Regions from separate parts of the Paenibacillus sp. EKM10P genome, predicted to be linked through region 3. Evidence: riboswitches for the same ligand, from Rfam matches in the RefSeq annotation. Region 3 holds a riboswitch; each other region holds the start of a gene.

Region 1 (8,144 bases), 220 kb from region 3:
CACGTATAAGAAAGCTTCTCCCACAGCATACGAGTGATTTTGAAAAAGTCACTGTTCGCATCAGGATCGCTACTTCCGCGTCCTAATACAAGTACCGCTGTTTCTTCGTCAGATACCTGGGCAGATGCCTCTACAGCGCTATTCATCCCTGCTGGAACTGCAACAGGGCGGGCCTCTTTCAAGCGGTTAAGCAGTATGCTAACGATTTTTTCGTGAACGCCAATCGGACGTCCGTATACAAATTCCACCTGCGGGTATTTTGCCTTTGCCCGGTCGATTGCCTTCGGAATATCAATTTTGGCATGCACTGCTGCGAACAAAATAATCGGAATAAAAACGACACGCGTCGCCCCTTTGTCCACACACGCCTGTACTCCTTCGGCAATACTTGGGCGTGCCAACTCCAGAAAACAGGTTTCTACACACGTACCTGGCGCCCGATCTGCCACCGCTTGCGCAAATTCCAGTAGTTCCTGATTACCCTCTGGGTCCCGACTTCCATGTCCAACCAACAATATTGCATCCACTGCTGTGTTTTCCTCCTCATTGATAGGGATAGCCTACATGACGCCCTATTTTATATATATGCTTGTATCCTGTTCATCAAGCCTACCAACCCACTTAATCACCACAAACCGCGTTCACTTCTACTGTTGCTGGTGCATCTTCATGTCGGAAACCCGCAACGATGCCTACACGTTTAAAGAATTTATGAAAACGCTCGTTCGGATGCCCTTTTTCCTTATATTCAGCAATAATGTTCTCCACGATATCCGTAATCTGATCACCCGGAATCCCTTCCGCTACGGGCTGAGCGGCATGAGCATTACGGCCAAATTTTTTGCCGCCGAGAAACAGATCGTATCCTCCCTTGCGATAGACGATGCCGATATCCTCCAGCACCGCTCCATAGCAAGCCATGCCGCATCCATTCAAAGCAATACTCGTTTCCTTGGGTGCCTGTAATCCGCCAAGTACAACCTGTAGATGCTCAGCCACAGGCACCGCATCATCTTTCTCCATATTGCAGAAGTCGCAGGCCTTCACCTTAAACACATCGCCGATCGGCATGACAATGAATCGTTCATCCCGAAGCCGTCCGACCAGTTCCTCGGGGTCTGCGCACGGCACGCGCAGCACGATCTGATGATCTGGCGTGTATTCCAGCTCGCCATCATCACCCGCTACCTCGGCAAGCAGTGCCATCTGCCGAGCAGTGAACTTCTTGTTTCCCACGCCAGGGGAAACCCCCACCTCAAACAGTGCAGGCTTGCCAAAGCCGCCTGACGCCTTCCCAGTCGTAGCCACCGTTGCCGTTCCGACGGCGCTCTGGGCGGTAGGCGCTTGCCCGCTCCAGCGAGCATTGGCTTCGCCCGGCAGCTTGCCGCCGACAGCTAGGCGGCTTAGTGCCTCTGCTGCCAGCGATGCTGGAGCCGCTCCGGTTGGCTTCGCGGGCGCAGCCTGCACGGTAGCCATCGCCTGCGGGCGTGCTTGCGTGGCAACCGCAGCGCTGCTCGCGGAAGGCTCGGGAGACGCAGTCAGAGCTCCACCTCCCTGCGGTGTATCCAGTGCGCGATCCTCTTGCGCGCCCAGCGACCACGGCTCCGCTTCCGTGCGAAGCCGCTGATGCGGTTTGAGCACTTGCTCGGTCGCGTCCAGCGTGTATTTACGCTGATAGCCGCGCGGAGTCACGATTAACCCGTCATACACTGTCGTCGAGGAATTGCCGATGATTACGGTCGTCAGCATCCCGATATCATGGTTCAGCATATCTTCCAGCGTCGTTACAATAACCTGCTGACGTTCACGATAAGCACTCTTCACCAGTCCAACTGGAGTTTGCGGATCACGGTAACGGAGCAAAATGGACTGCGTCTCCACAATCTGGCGGGTACGTCGACCACTGCGCGGGTTGTATAAGGCAATCACAAAATCAGCCGAAGCCGCAGCTTCTACACGCTTCACGATCGTTTCCCACGGGGTCAGATGATCACTCAGACTGATTGTGCAAGCATCATGCATAACCGGCGCTCCCAACAACGAAGCACAGGATTGAATAGCCGAGATCCCCGGCACAACTTCTACCTCAACCCCGTCCTCGCGACGCCAGCCTTTTTGCATCAGCACTTCGTACACCAGCCCTGCCATGCCATAGACCCCAGCATCTCCACTGGAAATGACGGCTACCTTCTTACCCATCTCTGCTTGGCGAACCGCCTCCTGCGCACGGCTCACTTCTTCTGTCATCCCTGTGCGTACAATCTCCTGTCCGTTCAACAACGGACGGATCAAATCAACGTAGGTATTGTAGCCGATAATGACCTCACTTTCGGCCAGCGCATCCAACGCCCGTTTTGTGATATGTTCCATATCTCCTGGTCCAAATCCAATCACCAGCAATTTTCCTAATGGGCTCATCGTGCTCCTCCTATCATCCTTTTCAGGGCAGCTATACTATCTATTTCAATAATTTGTGGCATCCTTTAACTCAAAAAACCCCCATCCTGCCCGGATGGGGTTCCTATGTACGTATCTCTCTTACCAGACGAAACAGCGTAAGAAGACAGTTCTTGTCTTCCTCCTATCTGCCGTTGTTTTCCATCTGTTTTGTTTACGCTTCAAACGCTGCTGAACGTTCATATCCACGCAAACCTGTAACCAACATGGAAAAAGCAACGTGTGCCTGATTTCCTGATTTCGTACACCCATCCTCTCCGCGAAGGTTAACGGTGCATACAGATCAAGGTAGGTCTCCTGGCTTGGCATCAACGGATTCTCTCGTCTTCCCCGTTTTGTACGAGTGACCATTTAAAAGAACCCTCTTCCTTACAGTGGCGGGACCGCTCGGGACTTGCACCCGATTCCCTGTTACCCTTTGCTCAACCGCAAAGGCACCTTGTCTGTCCGCTATTTGATTATGGGTCTTATCATAACCTTGCCTCAATCAGTTGTGCAAGCACGAAAAAAGCTTTATTTCAAGTTCTCTGCTTTATTTTTCAACATATGCAGCAGTTCATCCGGGTCCGCAGATATACTCAGTAGCGCTGGATGATCAGCTCCGGTAAACCCTTCCTGCACGCTATGACGTACCATTTCTACCAACGGGTCAAAATATCCATTCACATTCAGCAGCCCAATGGGCTTGCGATGTATACCGATTTGCGCCCAGCACAATACCTCGAACAGCTCCTCAAAGGTTCCCAAGCCTCCCGGAAGGGCTATAAACGCATCGGCCATCTCGCTCATCGCCGCTTTACGTTCATGCATGCTTGCTACCTCAATAAACTCGGTAACTCCCCGATGAATGATCTCTGCATCGAATAACAGGGTGGGCATAATGCCGGTGACCTGACCGTCACCCGCCAACAGTCCATCCGCCACCTTACCCATCAGCCCTCTGCTGGAGCCACCATAAATTAAACGGATATGCTGGCGAGCCATAGCTTCACCCAGCTTGCCTGCCGCCTCAACATATACCGATGAATGTCCAGGTCTGGACCCTGCAAATACACAAATAGAATTCATAAATGTCTCAGCTCCTGTCCTCAATATCATGCATCGAAACTTATTCATTATATTAGATAAATATTTTCGCTATAACAAAAAACTTTGCGATGCATGTCCAACAAAAAAAGATAAAGACCTCGTAGGCCCTTATCTCTATTTTACTCTGTATTAGTAAATATAAGTTCATTTTTAGCTTACTGCATTTATCAGTTCTAGCTCATTTCAAATGACCGTTCACGCTCTTCAGACCACAGCCATGCACCGAATCGCTATGTTCGAAATATTTGCCCAGTTCTACCATCATCGCACCCATGCGCTCTTCAGTTGGAAATACGACTCGTTCAATCCCTTCTTCCAAAATGGATTGTGCAGTCACCTTGCCTACCGATACAGCAATGACATCTTCACGAAAAGCTTCCAGTAAATCCTCCATTCGATTTTGCTTTCTGGCATATTGGGCCAAAAATCGAATTTGTGGACCACTCGTGAACGTAACGGCATCAATCGTACGGTTTATAACATCATCTAGTAGCGCCTGCAATTTTGCTTCTTCAGGTGGGATATGCTTATAAGGAAGTACTTGGCGGGTCACTACGCCTTGCTCATCCAGCCACTCTACCAACCGGGGGGCCGGGTCTCCATGCAGTTGCAACAGTACTTCCTTCCCCTTCAGATCATATGGGGCAAAAGCCCGTGTCAATCCGATCAAACTTCCGTCCTCGTCCCGTACTGCTGGCGTAAAGCCACGCTTTTTGAGTCCATTGACCGTCTTGTAGCCCCGTGCTGCAATGTTGGAGGATTGCAGCAACTCTATAATCTGCTCGGCCACGCCCATATCCTCTGCCATATCGAACAGAGCATCCAGTCCCATACCTGTCGTGAAGATGTACCAGTCCGGAGGGTTCTTCACCCACGATACAACAGCGTTGCGCAGCTCGATATCATCCAGAAAAACAGTCCCCTGGGCCGGGCGTTCTACTGGCTCGCCCCCCATCTTCATAACTAGCAACGCCATTTCTTCTGCTTTACGGGGACCGGCAAGAGCGACTCTCTTACCTGCCATGCGTTGTGCCATGCTGTTGCCTCCCTTGTAGATGTCGTATTTCTTTCTACCAAGTATACAATCAGAAAGGCAAAAGACAAATAAGAATTACTTTTTCGATAAATACAGTAATCTTATAAGTGGGCGTGTCCTGTTTCGCTTTCCTGCTGGCCTTCTTTCTGATCACTTCTATCCCTCTCCCTGCCAGATGATGAATTATCATCACCTCTCCCTTTAAATTTGGGTCGGAGCAACATCCACAGCAAGAAGGGCATGAATACAAAAAAGATGACCATCACCGCAGTCCATTCCCGGCTGAAATCATAAATTTGTACGATGTTGGAGAACAGCATAAACGAACAGACATAACCTAACAAACCTAAGGGCCAAACCATCAGACTCCCCCAGACATGGGCAAACATGCGCTTTACCGCCAAACTGGTAACGTACAGATCAATTCCAATCTTCGTAAGAAAGGCTGGTACGGTCAGTGCTGCCACGAACAAGTCGAACCGATCCAGGAAGTCCGTTAGTTGCAACTGACGCACCAGTTCATACGATGGATAAAACAGTCGTGACAAGATAGGAACTCCAATCACCAACTCCGACAGCAACACCAGCATGATTATAATAGCGGTTCCGAGTAAATGCCCCAACCACGCACTACGTCCATTATAGCTCTTCCCAGAAATCACAAAGGGAACGATCATGATATCGGCCATATATCCGAGCATGCGCCAGCTCCCCTTGATCACTCCATCTACCTCCGGATGTAAATAGGGTCTCAGCATCGAAAAATCCATATTACCTCCAAAAAAAAGCGGCATAGTCAACAGTGTCACAATCAACAATGGCACAAAAATCTCGGTCATATTGACAAGGGTACTTATCCCCCCTTTAACCATAAATGCCATAGTCAATAGCACAATAAGAGATACGACCACAATCGGAGTCAGCGGCAAAAGAACCACCTCCACCAGATCGGTAATAATCCTCAAATCCCGCGCAAAAATGATCAGGAATAAAATGAAATAGACTGCAAGCAGCATACGTCCCAGCACAGGGTGAGAGCTTACCATCGCCTCCATCAGATCCTGATCAGGGAAACGGCGTTTGAGTTTCAACATCGCCCAGATCGGCAAGCAGAGCACAATGGCTGCAATTATACAGGTCCAGTAGGCATGCTGATTCGCGTGATCTGCTGCCTGCGCCGGAGCATGTATAAGGGTAATACCGACCTCCATCAATACACTAAACAGCACAATTTGTCTGGTTGTGAACTGTTTCATGCAGGTACATCCTCCTTTTGCCCGCAGGCATCCATTACACGATTTACAACGTAGGGGGGAGCCACATGTCAATAAAGCGGGTCAGCCAAGTAGCCACATAAACAGTGCTCTTCGTCGATGTGCCATAAATCCAGATGCCAATGCTAATGACATACAATACGCGGGAGACCCAGCGATTGACGGCAGGTGCATTGCTAATACGTTTACGGTCAATCAGATACATGAAGATCATAGCCAGCAATAAAGGTAATAGAAAAACTTTATTCATTCTGGATTTGCTCCTTTTTGACCCCGAATGGCTTGGTGACCGCCCCGATATTCTCAATATGCACGACCGGATCTATGGTGACCTCCACCTTGGGATACAATTGCTCCCACTGAGGTTTAATCCGTTTCCACTCATCCGGGTGATTCGTAATAATAGCCCGGCCCAGGCCAAGCACGTCTGAATGATACTTTTGCTGAATCACATGAACAGCCTCTCCCAGCTCCCTCTTAATTTCCTCGACCGTTTGCTGCTCCAACCACTTCAAATTCTCCTCCCTGGAAATATCGAAGCTCGTCTCATTTTCCTTCACATTCCCATTGCAGTTCATATGAACCGTCATTCGAATTTCGTCCCCCCGAATAAAAGGCTCGATATGAACTTTATTTTCGATGAGATGCACAGATATATAGCCTCTACCTTTGGGAGGGGGGATAAAAATTTCTGTTTCTTTGGCTTGCTCCATACCCAACAGCAGAAACCGACTGAGGTGGTTATCAATAATCCCTGTTAATCTGTCTTGGCGAAAGACAGCCAGTCCATCAACCTGAATATTTGTCTTCTTGTCTTTAAGACTATCAGGCCCATTCTTCACCAGAGACATTACTGGAACTATCGGGTCAATGCCTTCCAGCAGGACGGAATTCATCAGCAGCTTAACGGAACGAGGTTTTTTCATATAGGAAAAGTTGAGCTCACGCACCATTTCCGCTGGATATTGCTCAATCGGAGCATCTGCCTGAAGCATTTCCATCGCTGACCCCTTTGTAATAACAACAAGGGAAGACAGGCGGTTCTGCGGAATACGTGCAATGACATCCATCATTTTGCTAATTCCTTCTCGGGCTAGCGTCTCCCCGAGCAGCAGCACCCGTCGATGAGAATAATTCAGTGTTCGCGAAACCTCTCGCTGTTCCTCAGTACTTGCTCCCCGGAAGCTTGGACCTGTTTTGGACTCCAGGTAGTAGGACTTCGTACCACTGGTACCCCCCCCTCCTCCTGTGCTGCCCGAAGATCCGAGCTGTCCGGGCAGAGCAATTTGCATCGTTACCCGGTATTGATCGCCTTCCTTATCCAGTCCGGTACCCATCACAAAGGCCACATCATTCACTTCACGGCGATCCCAACATCCTCCCAAAAGAATAGAACAAAGCAGTAGACAACAAAGTACAGCTGCTTTACGTATTTGCTGTGTATTTGATGTGGGCTTCATCACCATCCCTCCTCGGTTTTAGGCGATCCGTTCATCTCTTTCTTCGCTCGTTTGTTGTTGTCCTTACCAATCCATGAAGGACGTTTGGTCATTTTCCACCAAGGTGCACGGACGATAATATCCTTTTGATCCATATGGTTGTACGGGCTATATCCACTCATATAAGGGACACCAAACGATGTTAGCTTGGTTAGGTGCGTAGCAATCAGCGTTGTCGCAATAATGATGCCAAACAAGCCAAATAAACCAGCCATCAGCATGATTGGAAATCGCAGCAGACGAACCGTAATGGCAAAATTAAAACGCGGTATGGTAAACGAGGCAATACCTGTGAGCGACACAACAATAACTATTGGCGCCGATACGATTCCTGCCTGTACTGCGGCCTGACCAATAACGAGCGCCCCAAGGATACTGACGGCCTGACCAACCGTTTTGGGGAGACGAATCCCAGCTTCTCGCAGCGCCTCAAAGGAAATTTCCATCATCAATGCTTCCACCAGGGCTGGAAAAGGGATGGATTCCCGAGCCGCCGCAATACTCAATATGAGTGTCGTCGGCAGCATATCATGATGATAGGTCGTCACCGCTACATATAATGCTGGCAGAAAGAGAGCCATGATGAGAAAAAGAAAACGAATCCAGCGCACCATATTACTGATGAAGAAGCGCTCGTAATAATCTTCGCTCGCTTGCATCATTTGCCACATCGTGACTGGTCCAATCAGGGCAAAAGGCGTGCCGTCCACAAAAATGGCAAACCGTCCTTCCAGTAATTGCGCGGTGACGGTATCGGGACGTTCGGTGTATTCCATTTGCGGAAACGGT
Region 2 (8,144 bases), 200 kb from region 3:
AGCAGTAATAGAAGTATTCTCCACGGAGGCATCTTGAAGTTTTACATTTCCTGAATGTGTATCTACCTGCAGATCAGCTAGTGTTTCCCCAGCAGGCATCTCTACAGTAATCGTTTGATCCAAATCAGGGGTAAACGAAAGGAATGACAAGGAAGGGGCCGGCTTCGATTGAATGGTAAGCTTACCGTTCTCAATTCGGGCATTATGAATCTGGTCGGCTACTTTTGTCTGAACTTCTCCGCTGATGCGTATCGTACCTTGGTCGCCAGAGCCAGGAGTGAACAAAATAGAAACATCATCAGAACTGTCCACTTTCAGGTTTTGAAGCTGACCACGTGTGAATGTCCATTTTTTATTTATAGCTGTTGTTTCTTTCATTACTTGTTGATTCCATGGAGCACCGTAGACCACCATTCCGGCTACACCGATGACAATGCACAATCCAGCTGCAATAAACCACATTTTATTCATGTTGTTAGTAAGCTCCCCTCAGGGTAGTCTGATTCCATTTCCAGTATCGCACTGTGCCCTTTACCATAAGGAGTAGGAGATAACGTACCCCAGGCAGCAGCAATAGCCCCATACCTGTTAACGTGATGGAGAAGAAGAATTTGGTCGGGTAAAAGGTGCTGTTGAGCGCATAATCAGTGACGGCGAGTAGAGGGGCTGCAACGAAACTGACCGCCACTGCGGTTAATGAAGCCCATACCGCCCATAGGGTAGCTAGAATCGGGATGGAGATCAACAAGTTGAGAAACAGCAGCCCTAAGAAAGTAAAAAGATTGCGTGCGAAGCTTCCTTGGCGAAGTGGAGGGGAAGCGTTCCAGCCTACATTGGGAACATCCAATGCTTCTCGGGCAATATCCTCTGGGTTCCCCAACTCATGGGCAATTTCAGTTTCGCTTTTTCCATTGGCCAAGCCGTAGTCAAAATGCTGGCTCAAATCACTAAGCAACTCATGGCGTACCTCTGCAGGGAGAGGAGATAGGCGCTGCTCCACCTCTGTAAGAAACTGTTTTCTATTCATCAGGATCTCCTTCCTTCAGTAGGCTTGCGACATGATGGACAAAATCATTCCATTCCCGTGTAAGTAATCTTGTATAATGGCTGCCGGTATCGGTCAGCCGGTAATATTTACGGGGCGGGCCCTCGGTCGATTCCTGTAAATACGTCGTGCAGTATCCCTCGGATACCAGACGGCGAAGCAGTGGATATAGGGCTCCCTCTGCTACTTCGATATGACGGGAGACGGCTTGAGCCAATTCGTAGCCATAGCGGTCTCTACGTCCAATTAGAACTAGAACGCATAGTTCCAGTACCCCTTTTTTGAATTGGATGTTCACATTCACGAGCGATGCTCCCTTCCTGATGTAATCATAATTCATAGGTGTCGTTCGGAATAAGGGGAAGAAACGTGTGTTTGTGCATAATTTGTCACGGGTACTGATTATAAATCAGTAGTCAGGTATAATTTAACATCATGTACTGATTAATGCAAGGTACTAAATTTTTAATAATAAAATCTTCGGGTCAAAATGGGCTGGTTTTCTTTCTTGAAGGCTTACATGAATAGCGAATCTTGTAGAATAAAGTAGTTTCATTTGGAAATTCCTCGATTTCTGGCTGGAAACACCCATAGAATGTTACTTTAATTTCATTCATTAAAATGATAGATTGTAAAGTGTTCAATAGAGTTAAAGATTACCTATGATGAAGAGGTGGATAAAGGATGGACTGGAAACACTGGTATAGGGAATTGGAACAGGATGATGAGACTTGGGATGTGTCGGAGGAGGTTGTACTACGTGGTGTGGTACATCTTGATTTTTGCGGGCAGCCATCGGAGGTAGAAGCTGAATTTATCGTGGGAGCCGACTCTGAAGAACAGGCACAGACTATAGAAGAACCTACAGAGCTGCAAAAAAAGACATGGGAGACGTATATGGCATGTTCGTCAGCAATCCATCCTCAAGTATTGGAGTCCATATACCATCATTATGTAGACATCGTGGAAAAGTATCGGAAGGCATACAGCTCATGGGGAGAGGACCCTAATGAATATGCGCCTTATGTGGAGCGACCAGAGCAATTGCTGGATCGAATGCAGCTTATATCTATACTGATTTCCGACTCATCGGAAAAGGATGAACTATATTTGAATTTTAATTGTTCCTGGGATCGAGAGCATGGCTTAGGTATACATCTGAAGCAGCTAAAAATCGAGCACATTCAAGGTTTATATACATTATATGACTTGGAATAAAGAACTCCCTTCCGGTCTCTAATAGAAAGACCGAAAAGGGAATAGGATATGATGGATATAATAACGTGATTGGATACGATAAAAATATTAGTTGGATACAGACAGCACGGCTCGGGCTGCTTGAGCCGCCTGTACCATTTGCCGCAACGCGGCGACAGATTCCTCCTTGGTGCGGGTTTTCAGCCCACAGTCTGGATTAACCCAGAACAAATCTGCTGGCAGTACGCGCAAGGCACGCTGAATCATGCTTAGCATTTCTGATTCATCAGGAATGCGCGGGCTGTGGATATCGTACACGCCCAGACCGATGCCTTTGTCGTACACCTGATCCTCAAAGCTAACAATCAATTCACCATGACTACGAGAGGTTTCAATAGAAATCACGTCGGCATCCATGTCTGAAATGGACTGGATCATATCTTGGAATTCGGAATAGCACATGTGTGTATGGATTTGAGTCGCAGGTTCAACAGTGGCCGTGGTCACAAGGAAGGCTTGAACCGCCCAATCCAGATAGGCCTGCTGTTGTTCTTTTTTCAACGGGAGCCCTTCGCGAATTGCGGGTTCATCCACCTGAATCATGCTAATACCCGCTTGTTCGAGTGCCTCTACCTCTGCCCGTAATGCCAGAGCTAATTGCAAAGCAACTTGCCTGCGTGGAATATCATTACGTTCAAAGGACCAGTTCAAAATGGTCACAGGGCCTGTAAGCATTCCTTTAACTGGCTTGGAGGTTAACGATTGGGCAAATGCCGTCTCTTCTACAGTCATTGGTTGATCGAACGACACATCTCCGTAAATAATCGGCGGTTTAACACAGCGGGAGCCGTAAGATTGCACCCATCCGTTTTGTGTAAAAGCAAAGCCTTTTAGTTTTTCGCCAAAAAACTCAACCATGTCAGTCCGTTCAAATTCCCCATGTACAAGCACATCTATGCCAATGTCCTCTTGGATATCAATCCATTCCTTGATCTGCTGCTGGATGAATGTCCGATATTGCTCGGCAGACCATTCTCCTTTGCGATAGTGCAGACGGGCCTTGCGAACCTCAGCAGTTTGCGGGAAGCTGCCGATGGTCGTCGTAGGCAGTGGGGGTAACTTCAGCCTATTTTGCTGAATTATACGGCGCTCGGCGAAAGGAACGCTGCGTGATAGTGGCTCCTTTGCCAACAGGTCGGCCAAATCGGCAGCTGTCTGTACCCTTGCCGCTGAGCTGTTGAAGCGGGCTACCGCTTCCGCACTTTGCTCAAGCTTGGCAAGTGCGGATGGATCATGCTTACCAAGTGCAGCCGTCAAGACTGCGATTTCATCCAGCTTTTCATCGGCAAAGGCTAGGGCATGCACCAGCTCTCGGTCCAGCTTGTGCTCTGCTTCCAGACTGACCGGCACATGCAGCAGACTGCACGATGGCTGCACGATAAGCTGTTCTGCATTGATTTGTTCTGCTAACTGGCCCAACAGCGCAGCCACGGCATTCAGGTCGCTGCGCCATATATTGCGCCCATCAATGACACCAGCACCCAGCGTTTTCCCTTTGGGGAAGCCATGTCGCGATATATGCTGGACATTTTCGCCATCATCATAGACAAAATCAAGACCCAGTCCCTGGACCGGAAGTTCAGTCAGACGCTCATAATGATCTAGGCTACCAAAGTAGGTTTGCAGCATGATGTTTAAGGAGGGAGCAGCTTGGGTCAAAGCTTCATAGACCTCCTGAATAATCTCCAGATCCTCTGCCGGGAATGAGGTGGTCAGGACAGGTTCATCGATTTGGACCCATTGAACGCCTTCTGCTGCTAGCTCTGACAAGACTCGGGCGTATAAAGGCTGGAAGGTTCGTATAATAGAAGCGAGATCCTTACGATCATAGCCTTTGGATAAAACAACAAATGAATAGGGGCCGATGAGAACCGGTTTACCGTCAATGCCTAGCTCTTGCTTTGCTTCACGATAAGCGAGTAAGGGCTTATTTTCAGTGAGCACTGGAGCCGCATTTTCCAATTCGGGAACGATGTAGTGGTAATTGGTATTCATCCATTTGGTCATTTCGCTGGCGGTAGCTCCCTTCTGCCCACGTGCTATCCCGAAATACACAGACAGAGGAACCGGACCTGTAGGACGATAGTTGAACCGTTCGGGTACGAGACCGAACATCACAGATGTATCCAGCACATGATCGTAATAGGAAAAGTCTCCGACAGGAATGCGATCAATCCCTTTGTCACGTTGCTTGCTCAGATGCTCCAGCCGCAATCTTTTCATCTCACTATGCAGTTCACTTTCGTTAATACTACCCTGCCAGAAGCGCTCCAGTGCTTTCTTCCATTCCCGGTTCCCGCCGATTCGCGGATATCCCAGATTACTGCTAGTCAAACCGGACAATGTAGATCGTTCGTTAATGGACATGTAGGTTTTCCTCCTAAGTGGTAGCCAGTTTATTTTTACGTACCAAAAAAGGCATTCTGTCCCCAAGGCTAAAAATAAGTAGGGGAAAGAATGCCTCCGCGATTAAAATTCAAAAATACGGCGACTGCTCTTAACACCTCCCTATCTTCCGTAGGTACTGCGATGTTGTTAAAATAGGCAGGTCTCCTGACTTACGGATCATGACGTTCAGCATCCCTTCCCGGTCTGTGGACCAGTGGGTGTATGAGCAGCTGAACATTCCCCGTTTACAGTGGCGGGACCGTCCCGGATTTGCACCGGCTTCCCTTTTAAGTCTGATCTGAATAGAACAGACACCTATTTCCAAACTATGCGATTAAGGTATGACGAATAATTATGCACTCGTATACTTGTTCACCATCATAAGTGAAACTCACAGGATGTGCAATAGAAACAGTAATAGAAACTGGAGTGGAATCTGTTAGTTATATGCAAAAAAGACAAGCCCGACCTATCGTGGGGGACTTGTCTTTGGTATAGCATCTTGCTAAGTAGAACATCGCCTTTAAGCTAATGAAACGGTGTAACCTGCTTGAGTACTGGCTTTCACATCTACCAGGCGCTGATTACGGCTGCCCCGAAAGGGGAGGGTCAGATCTTTTTGCTGTTCAACAAAACGGCCATCTACAATCACGTCACACAATTGCGCCAGCTCCTGTCGCTCCTGATCCATGAGCAGATCTTCGTAGATAAAGCCTGTGTAGGCCCAGACGGTTCGGTCGGGACAAGCCGCGCGGAAGTTACGTACAAATTGCGAGCATTCTGCTGCTGAGAAAAAAGGATCTCCCCCGCAGAGAGTCAATCCGTCCAACAGCGGATTATCCATGATATCACGGATGACCTCCTGTTGACGCTCGGGCGTGAATGGCTCCCCTGCGCGAAAGTTCCACGAAGCTGGATTAAAGCAGCCGGGACAGGCATGGCGACAACCGCTAATGAATACGACGGTGCGCAGGCCGTATCCTTCATTCAGAGATTCCGGAATATAGCCGCACAAATTCACTTATGCTTCACCCGGTCGCGAACTTCGGCTTGCTTGGCAGCATTAAAACGAACGGTATAATCACCTGTCAGATATCCGGTTACCCGACGTAAACGCTGAAAGTGCGTGTGTTCCTCATCCGTGCCGCATTGAGGACAGCTTGTCCCGATAATTCCTTCATAGCCGCATTCCGTACAACGATCCACCGGATGGTTGATGGAGAAGTAGCCAATGTTCTGATGCAGCGCGTATTGAACAATTTTAAGAAACGCCTCCGGGTTATTCCGCGCATTACCGTCCAGCTCAATGTATGAAATTGCACCCGCATTACATAGATTATGGAACGGAGCCTCCAAGCTGATTTTACGAGCAGCCGGGAGCTTGTAATACACCGGAATATGAAAGGAATTCGTGTAATATTCCCGGTCATTGACCTCAGGAATAACTCCGAAGTCACGTTGGTCCAGCAATGTGAACTTGCCAGACAATCCTTCGGCAGGTGTCGCGAACAATGTAATATTTAGATTGTGGTGTTCACTCATTCGATCACAATACACGCGCATGGAGGTGATGATTCGCTGTGCTTCACGGTATACAAAATCATCCTCTCCGTGGTGTTTTCCGTATAATGCTTTCATACACTCAGCCAGCCCGATAAATCCGATCGAAAGCGTACCGTGCTTTAGGACGCTTCCCACCTTCTCATCAGGTGCCAGTTCTTTTCCGCCTTCCCATACCCCTTCGCGCATCATAAAGTCCGAGGCTTTGGCTGGCTGGCTGGTCTGGATATGATAGCGATGGATTAGACCGTCCACTGCAATTCGCATAACCTCTTCCAGTCTCGCGTCAAAGCGGTCACGGTCAGGTGTCAGACGCTTGCCTGTGCAAATACCATATTCAATCCCGAGCCGTACCAGATTAATAGTATTAAATGAGAGATTACCCTTGCCGCTCTGGCGGTTTCTGCCGAAACGGTCAGAAATGGTACGGGTACGGCAGCCCATCGTGGCAATGATGGTATCCGGGTCATCTGCGCGGTAATAAGGCAGATTGAAGGTAGCATCCACATTCACAAAGTTGGGATACATCCGCTTGCTGGAGCATTCTACCGCTTTTAAGAACAAATCGTAGTTGACATCGCCTTCTGCCTGGTTGACTCCTTTTTTACATTGGAAAATATGTTGTGGGAAAATAGGAGTTTCCCCGCTGCCCAGTCCACGAATCGTGGCTTCCAGCAACGATTGCGAAACAAGCCGACCTTCAGCAGACGTACACATCCCGTAATTCAGTGAAGTGAATGGAATTTGCCCCCCTGCCCGACTGCTCATCGTGTTCAGGTTATGAATGAGCGATTCCGCCGCCTGCCGGGTTTCTGTCTCTGTCTCTTCGCGTGCGAATGAGTATGAACGAGGGCAGACCTCTTGCAAGTGAGTATTGGCTAAATGCAGCTCGTCGTCAGACCAACGGGAGTCTAGCTCTTCCTCGAACAGCCGGAGTCCTTTGCGCAGATGCTTGCGGAAGGAACGAGCAACGTATGGAGCAAGATCCCAATCTATTTTATTGGCAGAGACACCACCAAATTGGCTATTTTGTTGAGACTGGAATATGATGGCGACCAGTGCCATAGCAGACATAATTGTTTGTGGTGTGCGTACAGAGCCATTGCCTGTATTGAAACCGTCTTGTAGCAAACGACCAAATGGAATAAAGATACAATTTGTAGTTCCGAGCGCATATTGGTCCAAATCGTGAACATATACATACCCATGGTCAATCGCGTCTGTTAATTCAGGCGGAAGTACACGCAGGCGCGCATACCATTTGGCATATTCCGAGCCAAGCTTGCTCATTTTGCCGCTGAACGATTCTCCATTTAAATTTGCATTCTCCCGCAGCATGTCCAGATCTTGTGCCCCAATGACTCGCTCACCGATGTCGTATAATTGATGTTCCTCCAGCACCTTCATCGTAAAACCCTCCATATAGTAAAAAATATATATTTTTCACAAAAACAACATATTGATGATATCTAGTGATAACCAATTGTTTCGATCTATATATTGTATATACGTAGACATTGAGAGTATGTGACTATTGTCACATTGATAGAGGCGGGAAGCAGGAAAAGGCCAGGTATAGAATAAGGGACACATCCACAGATATGCACCTTACTCTATACCTGGCCATTGTAGTTACAGTGAAATAAGTAGGTTTTCGAGTACATCGTATATGATATTGGGAAAAAAATTTTTAGAAGGTTTAGAGCAGCTTTTTCAGTTGGGACACACGGCCTTGGGAAATATCGAGCATTTCTGCATACACTTTTTGTGGCAGGTTCGGATGTTCCTGAATCAGCTTGCGGAGCTTTTTTACCATTTCACCTTGTTGCACTCTGGAATGCTTGGGCTGCCAGGTAGTGTTGGCTTGGTTCGATTTGGTATGTTCTTGAGCCTG
Region 3 (8,144 bases):
GTCATGTTTGGCTCGGTTGCTGCATCAGGCATGTCTATTTTGTCAGAAGTGGATCTGCGGAAAGAAAGCAATCTGCTGATTGCAGCATGTAGTATTGCCGTGGGCCTAGGCTCAGCTGTTCTGCCGCAAATGTTCGACCAACTGCCGAGCTTTGCCAAAATGCTGCTGCAAAACGGCATCGTATCTGGCTCGATTACGGCAATTGTCTTGAACATTGTTTTGGCAAGAAAACAGGGTGAATCGGTCAAAGGCGTTAATGTCTCAGAAGTTCCACAGAAGGTTTGATGAATAGGAAATAAACAAAAACAGCCGGAGAGAGGGCGTTGCCTCTTTTCCGGCTGTTTCGCATGGGGTTATCCAGAACTAGTTATTTATTAAGCAGCATGAAATTATTGATAATACCCTCTTTCTGTATGAAGATCGGGGTTTGGATTTTCGAGTGGTAGGAAGAGGCATGGTATAATCTACCTTAAGGACTTTGGATAGTGGTGGATGTTTTCGGATCACGGCGCAGCTTCCCGAAAGGGGGTGAAGCCGATGGTCAACCTTGTGTCGTGCTATGATGTGCTGCGTTGGATGGTTACGTTACTAAGCCTGGTGTTTAGTATTCGTAAACTTTATCGCTGGCTGCGTCGGAAATTTCGGAACAAGCGAAAACCCACCGCGTAATTAGGTTGGCCCCTAACGGTGGGTTTCGTTCGCATTAACATTCAGTTATGCAGCGCGCCGTGGTGGTGATCCACAGCCTTTCAAGTCCTAAGAGTCTTTGCCGTTGGAGCGGCGAAGGCTCTTTTTAGTATACGGATACGGTGGTTATCTCTATACCTAATTTTAACACGTGAATTGCGTGCACGCAACGTTAAGACATACCTTCAATTGCGCGCAAGCAATGAATAGCCTTGGTCTTGATTCACACTATATTATTCAAATTTAAATTATTACGCAACATTTGTTGACAAGCCAGTAGCAACAAAATAAGATAATCCTAAATCGTAATAAAAAGGAATAAAGAAAGAAAACAGGTGTGAGCCGGACAACTCTATATACGAAGTTTCGTAGAGACGATGTAGATAGTTGTTGAGCGTGTTCACTTAAAAGGGAAGTTCGGTAGATTCCGACACGGACCCGCCACTGTATACAGGCATCAGCAGGGTAATGCTGGAGCTTTCAGAACAAGCCACTGGAACTGTGAGGAACCGGGAAGGCCTGAAAGATACGCTTGGAGTCAGGAGACCTGCCTGTTTTGACATCACTGTCAGACCCACGGGATGCTGGGGAGGTGGTTAGGCGTGCTGCATACGGAATGTCTGAAACCGATCTGATCCCTTCTATGTTTTTGGAGCTGGCTTTGAGGTGAGTTTTGACATTTTATAATGAAAGCATTTCTGACTGCTGATCAAGTGGTTGGGAATGCTTTTTCGCGTTTTGCGTTAGGTTTATACGATTTTACAAGATAGAGGGGGAAATGTGGGATGATAGGCAATCGTAATAGGCGTTCATGGTTCATATGTACAGGATTGCTGCTGCTGATGGCAGTTATGACTCTTTCGGGATGTGGCGCAGCCACAAAGACGGAGGATAGCTCGGGCAAGGGTGAGAACACGTCTGCACAACAGACTCAAGCAGATAAAAAGCTAGTGATGGCGTATACGTGGAAACCATCCGGCGTCGATCCGCATGGAGACAATAGCTGGGATGTGATGCGTTCCGGTGCCGGTGAGACACTCATTCGTTTGAATGAAAAGCTGGAGCCTGTGGCTTGGCTAGCCAAGGAGTGGAAACATGATAGTCCTAATGTGTGGTCGTTCAGCGTGCAGGATAAGGTCACGTTTCATAATGGAAAGAGCATGGATGCAGTAAGTGTAAAAGCATCTTTGCTGCGCTCAATCGAAAAAAGCCATCTGGCGAAGGATTTACTGGATGTGAAGTCCATTGATGTAACTGGTCCGCTGACGCTGAAAATTACGACAAACCAGCCGAATGCAGCGCTGGCATCCAATCTGGCTGATCCGTCAACGATCGTGATGGATGTGGCATCCATGAAAGATGAGCAGAGCTACCCTGCAATGACAGGTGCTTTTAAAATCAAAGCCTTCAACAAGGATCAATCCTTGGTCGTCGAGCGTTATGACGGATACTGGGGCGAAAAGGCGCGCTTGGCCGAAGCGACGATGAAATTCATTACGGACGGTAATTCGCGCCTGATGGCGTTGCAATCTGGTGAGGTGGATGTAGCCACGGATATTCCGGTAGATAACGCAGAGGTATTAAAAAAGAACGACAAGCTACAAGTGCTGTCGGCTCCATCCTTGCGCACCCATATGATTGTGTACAACATGGAATCACCTGTGTTCAAGGATGCAACCAACCGTAAGGTGGTGGACAGTCTGATTCCGCGCGCATCCATTGTGAGCGCCGTCATGAGGGGATTTGGTACGGAAGCAAGCAGCCCGTTTCCGGGCATTCTTCCCTTCGGTAAGACTGAGCGTAAAGCATTGGACGGAACGGCGGAGCAGTTGTTGACGAAGGATGGCTGGCAGAAGGATGCCCAAGGTACGTGGACCAAGCAGGGCAAGCCATTCGAGGTTACGCTGCTGACCTTCCCACAGCGTCCGGAGCTGTCCGTCATGGCTGAGGTGATTCAGAGCCAATTGCTAAATGAGGGAATCCAGGTCAAGATTCGCAAGGTGGAAAATATCGATGAGGCGTTGACCAAAAACGATTGGGATTTTGCTATGTACAGCATGCTCACGGCCCATACAGGGGAGCCGCAGTATTTTATGGACATGTTCTACTCCTCTACAAGTGAAGCCAATGTAAGCCGTTATGCTTCCAAACCGCTGGAGAATATTCTTCACAGCCTGAAGTTGGCGAAGGATACCGCACAGCGTAATGCGGTAACACTGCAAGCGCTGGATATCATCAATACAGATTTACCGCAGTCGTTCATTGTGCACCCTGACAATGTGTTTGGTGCGAAAAAAGGAGTAAAGGGCTTTACACCTCATCCGATCGAGTATTACTACATTACAGCGCAATCTGATATTGCGGAATAACGAGCAACGTATCCTATGATTCGTTTTATATTGGAACGTGTGGCGCAGCTGCCCATCATTGTATTCGTTGTATCTACGCTGACTTTTGTACTGATGAGGCTGGCTCCTGGTGACCCTGCTCTCATTTTGCTCACCGCGCATAATGTTCCTGCTTCTGGGGAGGCGCTAACCGCGCTGCGAAACGAACTGGGCTTGAATGAGCCGCTTCATATTCAATATGTGAACTGGCTGAGGGATGTGTTCACAGGACATTGGGGAACCTCGTATGTGTCCAAGGAGTCAGTGCTAAACGAACTATGGAGCAGACTGCCCGCTACGGTGGAGCTAGCTTTGGCGGGCTTTGCCGTCATGACGGTGCTTACGCTTGGGATGGGACTGGCTGCCTCGCTAAAAGTCAGCGGTCCACTAGATCGTCTGGGCAGGCTGTTCGCTTTGCTGGGATCGTCAATTCCTTCTTTTTGGCTTGGGTTTCTGCTGATCTATCTATTTTCCGTTCGCTTGGGCTGGCTCCCATCCATGGGAAGGGAGGACTGGACACATTTAGTACTCCCAGCGCTGACGCTTGGTGCAGGATTGGGAACGGTGCAAGCCCGTGTATTGCGTGCTCAGATGCTGGAGCTGAGTGACCGGAATTTTGTGAAGGCAGCGAGAGCTCGCGGTTTTTCACGTATGCATATTCTCTTTTTTGAGATATTTAAACATGCCGTTCTGCCTATGATCACGCTATTAGGTACGAATCTATCATTTATGCTGGCAGGTAACGTCATCGTAGAAACCATTTTTTCATGGCCAGGGTTAGGAAAGTATTTTATAGATGCAATTACGCAGCGGGATTACCCGGTGATTCAGGGATATGTTATGTTTGCCGCGTTTTTAATTGTAGGTGTTCAGTGTTTGGTGGATGTGGTCCAGACGGTGATAGATCCAAGGCTGCGTTTGCGTTAAGGGGGAAGCTGAAAATGAAAAAGATACGGCTTTCCTTTAGAGGAAGCTTGCTGGCAGGGGGCGCACTATTTGGCCTGATCGTGCTGCTTGGGTTGCTGGCTCCCTGGGCCGCTCCGCATGATCCTCTGCATGTGGACCTTCTGAACCGTTTGGCACCACCCAGCCGTAAATATCCTTTCGGTACGGATCATCTGGGTCGGGATGTGCTGTCACGGCTCATTTATGGAATTCGGACAAGCGTATTAATCGCTTGTGCGATTACGGTAGCTACGCTGTGTATTAGTCTGCCCACAGGCTTGCTCATTGGTTATGTGCGAGGACGTGTGGATCAGCTGATTATGCGGGGAATCGACGGCGTACTGGCTTTTCCCGATATTATTTTAACGGTGGCGATTGTGGGTATTTTGGGGCCGGGTTTCGTCAACATGACCTTAGCGATTATTGCGGTACGGTGGGCGGGCTATGTCCGCTATATCCGCAGTTTGGTTCAAAAAGCCTGCCAGGAGGACTATGTACGGTATGCCCGTTTGTCCGGCAATTCACACATGCGCATACTAAGGCGTTATGTATTGCCACAAGTATGGCCGCAATTATTGGTATATGCGGTATGGGATATCGGACACGTGGTGTTAATGATCGCTGGACTCTCCTTTCTTGGACTGGGTGTACAGCCGCCCAAGCCAGAGTGGGGCGTGATGCTGCATGATGCAACCTCGTATTTTCAGGTGGCTCCGCATGTTATGATCTTTCCGGGTTTGGCGATTATGCTGTTTGTGCTTGCCTGCCAGCTTCTGGGTGATCATTTTTCAGAAAAGGGGGCGGCGAAATAGTGGGAAAACGACCAGTCATAGGGTGGAAGGATACGATAGAGCGAGCTTACGTACAAAAACCGTTGTTACACGTGGAACATTTGGAGATTAGTCGTACAGGTGCAGGAGCAAGCGGAAGCGGGAACGGGAGCAATCCGCTACTGCGAGATGTGAACTTTTCCGTCTACCCAGGGGAAATTGTGGCTCTGACTGGACCAAGTGGATGTGGCAAGAGCCTGACCGCACACGCAATCGCGGGTATGCTGGACCCAGATGTTGGTGTTACGCAAGGGTGCATCTACTATAACGGGGAAGACATTATCCCGTTCCATGAACAGCGCTGGCAAAGACTGCGCCGTGAGGATATTGCCCTGCTCATTCAACAATCGCTGAGCGGGCTGAACCCGATCCGTACCGTCCGCGCCCAGCTGACGGATACGCTTAGACTGCACAGGCGGCGCCAAATGCACGCCCAGAAGGAGCAGGGCCAGGCTGATCTTGCCCCGTCCCACACTGCATCACAGCAGACCCATCGACGACAGGGCGTAATGTCACGGATGCGACAGATGCTGAACCGTGCCACGGAGCTGGCTGGAGGCCGCACTACTCCAGGGCAGGAAGCTTATTTGTGTTCTCTGCTCCGCAAGGTCGGTTTTGCCGATCCTGAGTATATTCTGTCATCATATCCTTTTGAACTAAGCGGAGGTATGTGCCAAAGGGTGCTGCTGGCTGCAATGTTAAGCTCCGGCCCGCGCCTCTTTATTGCCGACGAGCCCACTACAGCGCTGGATGTGATCAACCGCGACAAGGTTCTGTCATTGCTTTTACAGTTGAGAGAGGATTTCGAGCTCACTATTTTGTTAATTTCACATGATCGTCAGGGTATGAGTCGCGTAGCAGATCGAGTATTGGAGATGACCCCGGAAGGGAGGATGCAACCGTGATATTGGAATTGAAGAACGTCACCAAAGCTTATCCTGTCCGCAGACGGAGAAAAGGCTGGTTCAATACGAAACACAGTGAGCAGGCTATAAAGAAAGTGAGCTTGGAATTACGACAGGGAGAATGCCTTGGACTGGTTGGAGAAAGCGGAAGTGGCAAAAGCACGCTGGCACAGTGTATCCTGGGGCTAGAGTCGTTGACCTCGGGGGAAATCTGGCTGAATCAGCAGCCCATACATACCGGAAGGATGAAAGATATTCATCTGTACAAACGAATTCAGTTAGTCACGCAGGACTCGGCCTCCTCACTGCATCCCCGTATGACCATTCGAGATATTCTGATGGAGCCGATCCGGAACTATTTTCCTGAGCGAAAAGTAAGGGCACTGGATATCTGCCTTTCCTTACTGGAATCGGTAGGGTTGGAGGCTGACAGTCTGAAAAAATACCCTGCGCAGCTAAGCGGTGGACAAAAACAGCGGGTGTGCATTGCTCGGGCGTTGGCCGTTGAACCAGAAATCATCCTGTTCGATGAATCCGTCGCCAATCTGGATACGACAACCCAGTCCTCCGTGCTGAACATGCTCAAAAGAATGCAGCTCGAACGTCAGTTGTCCTATCTTTTCATCACCCATGATCTTCAATCCACCCGTACGTTCTGTGATCGTGTTGCCGTCATGGTTCAGGGAGAGATCGTGGAAATATTCGAGGATTGGGATGAAGAGCTAGTGAAGCATGAATACACGCGTACTCTATTTCAAACGTTGGCGGATTAATCCATAAATTTAATATTATACAAATTCAAAATAAATAAGAGCTTTGCTTGTCGAATATTGTTGACAAAATATAATGTGGTACCTATTCTAAATATGATTATGATAATCATTATCACATATATAGAAAAGGGGAAATACATTGATGTCCGTTCGACACCGCAAGACTGCCACCTTTATGTTGGTGACGCTCCTCTTATTATCCGTTATTCTGGGCTGCGCGAAGCAGGAGAACACACCTGCATCCACCTCTACTAACGGAGCTGCCAATGAAAAGTCGATCACGCTATCGTGGCCACGGGACATTGGTACAATGAATCCTCACGTATACAACCCTTCCCAGCTATTTGCACAATCCATGATTTATGAGCCGTTAGTCAGCTACAAGCAAGGAGGCAAGCTAGAGCCTGCTTTGGCTGAATCTTGGACCATATCCAAGGACGGCAAGACATATACGTTTAAGCTGCGTAAAGGTGTGAAATTTTCCGATGGAACGCTATTTAATGCCGCGATTGTGAAAAAGAACTTTGACGCTATTATGAAAAATGAGAAAACGCATAGCTGGCTTGGTATAGTAGGCGTTCTCGATAAAACTGAAGCTGTAGATGACAGTACGTTCCTAATGACGCTCAAAGAGCCATACTACCCAGTTATTCAGGATCTGTCTGTCGTTCGCCCGTTCCGTTTTTTAGGTGAAGCCGGGTTCCCGGATGATGGAGATACGTCCAAAGGGATTAAGAAACCTGTAGGTACAGGACCTTGGATGCTGGATGAATACAAGCAGGATGAGTATGCAACCTTTAAGCGTAACCCGAATTATTGGGGTACTGCACCGAAGGTGGACAAAATTACGGTCAAAATTATTCCCGATGGTGAAACACGTGTAATGGCCTTTGAAAAAGGCGACCTGGATCTGATTTATGGAGAAGGTGTTATTAGCCTGGATGCTTTCAAACAGCTTCGCGACACGAATCAGTATGTTACCACGCTGTCCGAGCCTGTCGGCACAAGAAGCCTGTTGCTCAACTCGTCCAATCCCAAGCTGGCAGATCTTCGGGTACGTCTGGCACTCCAGCATGGATTTAACAAGCAGGCGATGGTGGAAGGCGTAACCTCGGGGCTCGAGGAAACAGCGGATACCGTTTTATCCAAAAACTACCCGTATACGAATGTCGACTTACAGCCAATAGGCTATGATGTGGAAAAATCCAAAGCATTGTTGGATGAGGCTGGCTGGAAGCTGCCCGCAGGCGGCACAGTACGGGAGAAAGATGGACAACAGCTGGATTTTGAGCTGATTTTCGATAAGACCGATCCGATCCAAAAGGCGATGGCTGAAACCATTCAGGCTGAATGGGGAGAGCTGGGTGTCAAAGTGAATCTGACCGGACTGGAGCTGACGGTTCAAATCAAGCGGCTTAGATCCAACCAGTTTGATCTGTATTTCTGGTACAACTACGGTGCGCCTTATGATCCGCATTCCTTTATTAATGTTATTGCCAAGAAGAGCTTCGGAATTTCTGAGGTGCTGAGCGCCCTTCCGATGAAGAAGGATCTGGATCAGCAAGTACACGAAGCACTTTCATCGACAGACGAAACTAAGCGTCAGGAGCTGTATGC
Region 4 (8,144 bases), on a different contig from region 3:
GAGAATGCGGTAAATTTGTCCCATATCCAAATGAGCGCGTACCACCTCTGCAACACGGTCAAATTCTTGTTCCTTGGCTTCACGTACAGTAAAAGTGCTATCCAAAGCTGGCAAGCCCTTGGCTTGTCTCAGTCCATCCAACCAGGACCGGCGAAAACGGTCATTATCAAACACACCATGCAAGTAGGTTCCCCATACCTTACCGTCTGTCGTACCCCAACCTTCCTCAAAGGCAGTCCCTTCCCCACGCTGAATCTGGAATAATGTTTTCATTTTCGTTGAGTCTGGAGTCCTGTCTATAGATACATGTGGTTCCGTGACATACTCTGTAACACCCATATGTATTTCATATCCTTCAATGACTGGCTTGGAGGTAGAACCCGAATCAAGTGCAGTGCTTAGCAAAAGTGGGCAATGATTAGACAGGGTTCCTTGAACGCGCACGGTTTGCTTTTCCTTTAAGAAGGTCGTGGATAGAGCTAGCCAACCTAACCCATCTGCCTGCTGCGGCAACCCAGATTCGACGGCATCGGGGTCAAATAACGCTGTACCCAGCATTTGATAGCCCCCACAAATACCAACCAGTTGCGTGCGTCCTATCTTCACGGCCTCTCGAATGTCATCCTCTAGCCCTCTTTCACGCAATTCCAGCAGATCTCCGATGGTGTCTTTGGTTCCCGGTAAGATAATGGCATCCGGTACGCCCAATTGTCCGGCCTCTGTGACATAACGCACGCTCACATCCGGCTCTGCGGCCAAAGCATCCGTGTCCGTAAAATTGGAAATACGCGGATAACGTATCACCGCAATGTCCAATTCTTTATCCTTTGCTGACCGCTTAGGCTTCTTGTCCAGTACGACCGAATCTTCTGCTTCAATGCGAATGTCCGGTAAATAGGGCAGTACACCGAGTACAGGAATGCCTGTCCGTTCTTCCAGCCAGTCCAATCCTGGTTGAAGCAGGGACAAATCGCCTCTGAATTTGTTAATGATAAATCCACGGATACGCTGTACTTCATGGGGTTCCAGCAACTCAATAGTCCCTACCAGAGAGGCAAAGACACCCCCCCGGTCAATATCCGAAATCAGCAATACTGGGGCATCCGCCCAGCCTGCAAGGTTCATATTTACAATATCGCGGTCCTTTAAATTAATTTCTGCCGGGCTGCCTGCCCCTTCCATAAGCACAATATCATAGGTATCGCGCAGCCGATTTAGCGCATCCATAACGGTGTGCTTGGCTTGTGGCAAAAAATCCTTTCGGTAATCGGAAGCGCTCATATAGGCATAAGGTACACCGTGTACAACAATTTGTGAGTGCATATCCTTGACCGGCTTAATCAGAATCGGATTCATGTCGGTCGTCGCCTCAATACCACAAGCTTCGGCCTGTACTCCCTGTGCACGTCCAATTTCCTTGCCGTCCTTGGTAACATAAGAGTTTAATGCCATATTTTGTGACTTAAACGGTGCGGGACGGTAGCCGTCCTGCAGAAAGATCCGGCACAGCGCGGTCGTCACCACGCTTTTGCCCACATCCGACGCTGTTCCTTGAAGCATTAAGATAGCTGCCGGGTTCGTGCGGGACGGTTCGAAAGTTGACAATTGCCTCTTCCCCTTTAACGAATTCATTTCAAATTTGATCACAACCCGTACAAAATGACAATAAACAGCAACAAAACAGTCTCCAGCAATTCGTTCAAAGCTCCGTATATATCTCCCGTAAGTCCCCCAAGACGGCGATTAATACGGTTTGCTGTAAAGGTTCCAACTCCGTAAGCCAAGAGCGGAAGCAACGCAAAGCCTATCCAGATTGAAAGGCTTTCAGAATACGAAAGGAGCGTCTGTAAGTGTGTCCCTGCTAACGACAGGTTTCCTGATCCCTCTGTTGCTGTAGCTGGTCCTGCAAGTATATACTGGCCTGCGGCAGCACCTAGAGTCACGACTACAGCCCAAAATACGGCCAGTCTGGTACGTCCACCACTCATATCAGCAAAACGCGCAGCCAGTCCATCATCGTTACGGGCTTTAGGCCAGCGCTTCATTGCATGTACCATAAACCAGCGGCTCCAAACCATCGGAAGCAACAACAAGCCAGACACATTTTGTTCAACCAGCACGGTATACAGCAAAGCAGCCTTGAGCATGAGTAGCAGCACACAAGCAATAACCCCCATTGCTCCTACACGGCTATCTTTCATAATCTCCAGCATCCGTTCACGGGACCGGTAGCTGAATAAGGCATCCGCAGCATCCATCCACCCGTCCAGATGCAGTCCGCCCGTCAACCAGACCCAGACTGCAAGGGTAAGAATCGCACACGGCAGCGGTGGCAGCACCATAGCCGTAAGCGCCGCAATGCCCCAGACGATAATACCAATAATCACTCCAACCAGCGGATAATAGCTTGCACTGCGTTTCAGCAGCTCCGGGGAAAAATCCAGCTCCGCCTTGACCGGTAGACGGGTTAAAAATTGAAAAGCCGCAGCAACAGCCTGACGTTCGCGGCTCATAGCTTATATTCCAACTGTTTAAGTTCTACGGGAATGCCCGCCGTCACTAAAAAAACTTCGTCACAAACACGGGCTATCCGCTGATTCATAATCCCGCTCAAATCCCGGTACAGCCTTCCAAGCGGATATTCTGGTACAATACCGTCACCGACCTCGTTGGTTACGATGACGAGCGATCCCGGATACTGCTCCACAGCTGCCGCCAGTTCATCCATGGCGGCTCTGGCCGCAGCTTCGCCGTCCTCACCTGCGGCCAGCAGCACGTTCGACAGCCACAGGGTCAGGCAGTCGACCAGCACCATAGGCGCAGGCTGCGACGCTTGATCGTCGCCAAGCCGCCGCAGCAGCTCCGGCAGCGCCTGCGCTTCCTCCAGCGTCTGCCAGTCATACCCGGCAGAATCGCGCTGGAGCCGATGAAGAGCGATGCGCTCCTTCATCTCCACGTCATAGGCTTGGGCCGTTGCAATATAGCAGGCGCGCGGAGCGCGCGCCATGCATAATCGCTCGGCAAAGCCGCTTTTTCCGCTGCGTGCCCCGCCGGTCACGAGCGCCTTCATCGCTGCGCGGCTCCCTGACCGTCCGATACGCCTGCATCGGCAAAGGTCGCCATTTCGCGCATAATGCGGCACGCCGCATCAATCAGGTGCAAGCTCAGCGCACCGCCCGTGCCCTCACCGAGCCGCATGTCCAGATGGAGCATGGGCTCCAGCTTAAGCTGGCGGAGCACCGCCGCGTGTCCACGCTCGTCCGAGGCGTGCGAAGCAAGCATGTACGCCGCGCTCGCAGGCGCAAGCGCGCGTGCAGCAAGGGCTGCCGCGCCGGAAATAAAGCCGTCCAGCACCACTGGACAGCGATGCGCGGCTGCGCCGAGGATGACGCCTGCCAGAGCGGCAATCTCCAGACCGCCGACCTTGGTCAGCACGTCCAGTGCGTCATTGGCATCCGGCTGATTCACATCCAATGCGCGGCAGACAACGGCTATTTTATGGGTAAGCCCCGCCACATCTACCCCTGTTCCCCGGCCCACGATCACTTCCGGATCAAGTCCGGTGAGCGCACATACAACCGCAGCGCTGGCTGTCGTATTCCCGATGCCCAGCTCTCCGGTAACAAATAGACGTGTGCCACCTTTAACCGCTTCTGCTACGGCTTCAGCTCCGGCCAAAACCGCTTGTTCCGCTTCCGTACGCAGCATGGCTGGCCCTTTAGCCATATTCGAAGTGCCCATACGCACCTTACGATTCACCAAATCCGGGTGAGCAACGTCCGCATTCACGCCAACATCTATTACCTGGACATCAGCGCCTGCATGACGTGCCAGCACATTAATTGCTGCGCCGCCTGACAGCATGTTATACAGCATTTGCTGCGTAACCTCAGCTGGAAAGGCGCTAACTCCCTCTTCACACACCCCATGATCCGCAGCCATGACCATCACCGTTTTATGATCAAATTCAGGCTTGTCCACGCCAGTAATTCCTGCTAGCTGGATGGCCAAACTCTCCAGTTTTCCAAGACTTCCAGGTGGCTTTGTTAATTGGTCCAAATGTGCTGACGCTGCCGAAGCCGCCACTCCATCCGGCTGGGCTATGCTATCGATCAGCTGACGCAGCTTGTCGTTCATACCTTCCACTCCCTGCTCTTTTTAGTATGTTCCCAATCTCCTATTGGTCTGCTGTAGACGCAGAGCTTCTGCGCAGCAAGAGTTGCGGTACGCCGCTATCGGGATGCGGAAGCATCGCAGGCTCCACACCATATACACGCCGAATCCGGTCCTCTGTTAGCAAATCCGATGAACTACCCAATCCTTCAACCATTCCATCCTTAAGTACAAGCAAACTATCGCAAAATTGTGCCGCCAAATTAAGATCATGCAGGACAGCAATGATCGTCACGCCCGTTTCTTGGCGCCATTCTGCCAGCAATTCCATAAATTCAAGCTGATAGCGCAAATCCAAATAGGTCGTGGGTTCATCCAGCAGCAATATTTGTGGCTCCTGCGCCATCACTTTCGCCAAAGCTACACGCTGTCGCTGTCCCCCACTCAAGCGATCCAATGTTCTGTCAGCTAGTGAAGTTAGACTCAATCGCGCTAGGACCCGATCCGTAATCGCCTCCACATCAACTCCCTTTTCCCTGCCTAGCCAGTCCTGATGAGGGAACCGTCCCATTTCTATAACTTCCCTGACCGTGTATCTTACTGGAGGAATCCCCTCCTGTTGGAGTACAGCTACAAGTCGGGAAAGCTCTTTTCTGCTGTAGCTATCGATCTTTTTACCATAGATATGAACACTTCCAGAGGTCGGCTGGTCTACACCAGAAAGCAGATGCAGCAACGTGGATTTACCACTCCCATTCGGACCAATGATCCCCCACCAAGCTCCTTCGTCTACGTTCCAGCTAACATTCTTTAGCACATGGAAATCCCCATAAGCACGGCTCAGGCCCGCTACCTCTAATGCTCGAGCACGCACCTTTAGTAATTCACTTGGTTCGGTCACAGCAGATCCCCCCTGCGCAGCTTCTTGTTCCGGTACAGGAGATATGCGAAGAACGGTGCTCCCACAAAGGCTGTCATCACGCCCAAAGGAATTTCCGTCGGGGCTAACAGCGTACGAGCTGCCGTATCTGCCCAAGCCATAAAAATAGCTCCACCCAGTGCAGACAACGGAACGATCATCCGGTAATCAGGACCTGTCACCAGACGAATGATATGTGGTACAACGAGTCCGACAAAGCCAATGACTCCGCATACTGAGACAGCGGCAGCTGTCAGCAAGGTAGATATGATCAGGACAGATAGCTTCGTCGCATCTACATGAACCCCCATATGAGCCGCTTGACGTTCACCCAAAGCCAGAATATTCAGCACCCGTGCCCGGTTCCATAGAAACACCAACCCAACGATCACGTAAGGTAAAAGAATTCCCGTATATGACCAACCTCGCAGACTAAGACTTCCCAACGTCCAGTACAATATTTCATTGACTGTTTCCTTCGACATGGCTGTCAGAAAAGAAACAATGGCTCCCCCAAAAAATTGCATCACCACACCTGATAAAATGAGGCTTTGGGTCGGAATTTTCCCACCTTCACGCGCCAACGTCAACACCATCCACAGCGTCAGCATGCCGGTTATAAATGCGACTAGCGGAAGGGTCCATATACCCACAAATGAAAATTGAAGCCCCCAATAAATCAGCACTGCCGCTCCTACCGAAGCTCCCGAAGACACTCCCAGTGTATACGGATCAGCCAAAGGATTACGCAGCACACCCTGAAATCCGGCTCCCGCCAGCGCCAGCGCTGCTCCAACCAACATTCCCAGTAACACCCGTGGCAGTCTCACCTTCAAAATAATCTGCTCTGCAGATGTATTCCAATCCGGTGTAAACGTATCACCTAACCACGGTAGGTGGTTGATCAAAATACCTGTGATCTGGCTGACCGGAAGACTGACCGAGCTGATGCCAAGACAGAGCAGCAGCGTCAGCAGCAGCAAGACAAGACCAGTCCCCCCAAAACCGATCAGTCTACGGTTCATTTGAAAATTTCAGGGTACACGCCCTTGGCTACTTCCTTGAGTCCTTCTGTTACGCGTGGACCTGGACGGCTAATCAAATTATCATCCACGGCAAATACACGATTGTTACGAACAGCCGATATTTGATCCCATCCACTACGAGCTTTTATGATATCGCCGAGGGACTGGCCTGTTTTGTCATCCTTCACACTTTTGCTGTATAAAATCACGTCAGGGTTGGCAGCTATAATATTTTCCTCACTGATTTGGTACCAGCCCTTCTGCGTGGCACCCACGTTTTCGCCGCCCGCCAATGTGATCAGTTCGTCCATAAACTCGCCTTTACCCACTGTCCAGCCTGGTGAAAATTCGACGTATACCCGTAGCTTCTGCCCTTTGCCGATATTTTTAACTCCTTCTTTCACTTCCGCTACATCTGCTCTCATCTTGTCGGTCACCGCTCTCGCTTCTTTCTGATGATCGGTGATTTTCCCATACAATTCGATGTTAGCTATGACATCTTCAACGGTCTTCGGTTCCGTTTTAAAAATCATAATTCCCATGTCACGCAGCTTAGTCGTAGCCTGTTCACTAAGTGAAATTCCTGCAAAAACGACATCAGGGTTCGCAGCAATGATCGCCTCTTCGTTCGGTTTCATAATACCGCCCACTTTAGGCTTTTTCGTAGCTGCCTCCGGGTAATCAGAGTAGTCGGATACACCAACAATTTCCTTATCCAATCCGATAGCGAACAACGCCTCGGTTTCTGCCGGGGAGACGGAAACGATCTTGTCCGGTGCCTTTTTAAATGTAAATTCCTGTCCTGTTGCATCCTTAACCGTTAGCGGGTAAACCGTTTTGCCCGGAGGCTCTTGTGCGGTCACGGTCTGTCCCGGCTGCTGTGAAGAAGCTTGGCCCTCTTTATTTTCTACATTTTTTCCATTCGCGCCACATGCACTCAGCACAACTGCCAATATCAGCGCCAATAGACCTGTTGTCCATACCTTTATTTTTTTGCCTGCCATGATTTGCACCCCTTCATACAAAAATCGTTAAGAGCGTTACTTGAACATCATCCGATATTTTCCTCATTCCAGCCTTCTTTTCCTATCAAAAACCCCCGCATCCTCATATCAGGATACAGGGGTCACGTTAGCACAGATCGTGCGCAGGCGGGCAGCTTCTTTCCGCATGGACAGTCACTGCGAACACGTCATCCTTTCCTCGAAGGATTATGGTGACAGGCGGACGGGCAGGTATCCTGACTTATGGAAGAGGCATGCCCTGATATTCTTTCACATGCTTGGCGGCACATGTAACAGGGCTAATGAGCATGTTTCCATTTACAGTGGCGGGACCGCGTCGGACTCACACCGACTTCCCTTTTAACAGCGCAATGAAGAAAAGCAAGTTCCCTCACACGGCGCCGACCTCGTCTGCTGGATATTTGATGTAGTGTAGTCAAGCCGTTCTTTTACTTGATGATTATAGGTTAAAAAGAGTTAGCTTACAACCCAAACAGCTGCTTGATTCGCCACAACTACCCTAGTGAAAAAGCAATTTTGCTATACAATTGTGCAGTCCTGCCAGCCTTAACTGAAGCCTAATCGCTTCTCCCGGTTTTGGATTCAGACTCCAAAAATCATGACCTGGTATCAGCATACAAACCAATTGGCGAATTACTCCACCATGCGTGACAACCAAAACAGAGGGCGGTGCAGCATTCGACTCTATTGGCTGAACCTTCAAAGCAATGCGCCACGCAAACAGAGAGTCAAGGAATTCACGCAGACGATTCACAAAATGGACCCAAGACTCTCCTCCAGGCGGGGTGATTCGTTGCGGCTCATCAATCCAAGCGCGATACAACGCCACATCCTTAAGCATGTCATACGTTTTTCCATCCCACTCGCCAAAGTGAAGTTCTCGCAGACGTGGTTCCATCATGGGAGGCATAGCAGATAGGGAACGTTCAGTCGTCAATGCTGACTCCGGCAAAATGATCTGCAAGGTCTGGCGACATCGCATCAAGTCACTGCAATAGATTTGAGCAAAGGACTGGCCCTGCAATTTTTCCCGCAAAGGCTTTAATTCCTGCTCTGCTCCAG

The links. Region 3 has a riboswitch for cobalamin ahead of HFE01_RS11585 (ABC transporter substrate-binding protein). Riboswitches for the same ligand answer to the same signal wherever they lie in the genome.
Region 1: it holds a riboswitch for cobalamin, as region 3 does, so the genes downstream of both, cobJ (precorrin-3B C(17)-methyltransferase) here and HFE01_RS11585 (ABC transporter substrate-binding protein) in region 3, are expected to answer to the same signal.
Region 2: it holds a riboswitch for cobalamin, as region 3 does, so the genes downstream of both, metE (5-methyltetrahydropteroyltriglutamate--homocysteine S-methyltransferase) here and HFE01_RS11585 (ABC transporter substrate-binding protein) in region 3, are expected to answer to the same signal.
Region 4: it holds a riboswitch for cobalamin, as region 3 does, so the genes downstream of both, HFE01_RS02280 (ABC transporter substrate-binding protein) here and HFE01_RS11585 (ABC transporter substrate-binding protein) in region 3, are expected to answer to the same signal.

What each region holds. Positions count from the first base shown of each region.
Region 1 covers NZ_JAALET010000003.1:256,891-265,034, forward strand. Annotated here, with positions in the region: gene HFE01_RS10560 (sirohydrochlorin chelatase) at 1-527, opposite strand, end outside; gene cobJ (precorrin-3B C(17)-methyltransferase) at 622-2,418, opposite strand; cobalamin riboswitch at 2,728-2,913, opposite strand; gene HFE01_RS10570 (LOG family protein) at 2,971-3,525, opposite strand; gene HFE01_RS10575 (uroporphyrinogen-III synthase) at 3,725-4,582, opposite strand; gene HFE01_RS10580 (GerAB/ArcD/ProY family transporter) at 4,684-5,838, opposite strand; gene HFE01_RS10585 (hypothetical protein) at 5,882-6,106, opposite strand; gene HFE01_RS10590 (Ger(x)C family spore germination protein) at 6,099-7,316, opposite strand; gene HFE01_RS10595 (spore germination protein) at 7,316-8,144, opposite strand, start outside.
Region 2 covers NZ_JAALET010000003.1:285,477-293,620, reverse strand. Annotated here, with positions in the region: gene HFE01_RS10720 (DUF4097 family beta strand repeat-containing protein) at 1-471, opposite strand, end outside; gene HFE01_RS10715 (DUF1700 domain-containing protein) at 476-1,027, opposite strand; gene HFE01_RS10710 (PadR family transcriptional regulator) at 1,020-1,349, opposite strand; gene HFE01_RS10705 (DUF6985 domain-containing protein) at 1,730-2,263, shown strand; gene metE (5-methyltetrahydropteroyltriglutamate--homocysteine S-methyltransferase) at 2,351-4,669, opposite strand; cobalamin riboswitch at 4,829-5,024, opposite strand; gene nrdG (anaerobic ribonucleoside-triphosphate reductase activating protein) at 5,214-5,711, opposite strand; gene HFE01_RS10690 (anaerobic ribonucleoside triphosphate reductase) at 5,708-7,657, opposite strand; gene HFE01_RS10685 (AbrB/MazE/SpoVT family DNA-binding domain-containing protein) at 7,950-8,144, opposite strand, start outside.
Region 3 covers NZ_JAALET010000003.1:481,096-489,239, reverse strand. Annotated here, with positions in the region: gene HFE01_RS11590 (nucleobase:cation symporter-2 family protein) at 1-285, shown strand, start outside; gene HFE01_RS27600 (hypothetical protein) at 538-669, shown strand; cobalamin riboswitch at 1,052-1,256, shown strand; gene HFE01_RS11585 (ABC transporter substrate-binding protein) at 1,473-3,056, shown strand; gene nikB (nickel ABC transporter permease) at 3,072-4,001, shown strand; gene nikC (nickel transporter permease) at 4,016-4,831, shown strand; gene HFE01_RS11570 (ATP-binding cassette domain-containing protein) at 4,831-5,754, shown strand; gene HFE01_RS11565 (ABC transporter ATP-binding protein) at 5,751-6,527, shown strand; gene nikA (nickel ABC transporter substrate-binding protein) at 6,670-8,144, shown strand, end outside.
Region 4 covers NZ_JAALET010000001.1:511,375-519,518, reverse strand. Annotated here, with positions in the region: gene HFE01_RS02310 (cobyric acid synthase) at 1-1,605, opposite strand, end outside; gene cobS (adenosylcobinamide-GDP ribazoletransferase) at 1,644-2,513, opposite strand; gene cobU (bifunctional adenosylcobinamide kinase/adenosylcobinamide-phosphate guanylyltransferase) at 2,510-3,070, opposite strand; gene cobT (nicotinate-nucleotide--dimethylbenzimidazole phosphoribosyltransferase) at 3,067-4,137, opposite strand; gene HFE01_RS02290 (ABC transporter ATP-binding protein) at 4,178-5,014, opposite strand; gene HFE01_RS02285 (FecCD family ABC transporter permease) at 5,011-6,057, opposite strand; gene HFE01_RS02280 (ABC transporter substrate-binding protein) at 6,054-7,061, opposite strand; cobalamin riboswitch at 7,271-7,486, opposite strand; gene HFE01_RS02275 (histidine phosphatase family protein) at 7,582-8,144, opposite strand, start outside.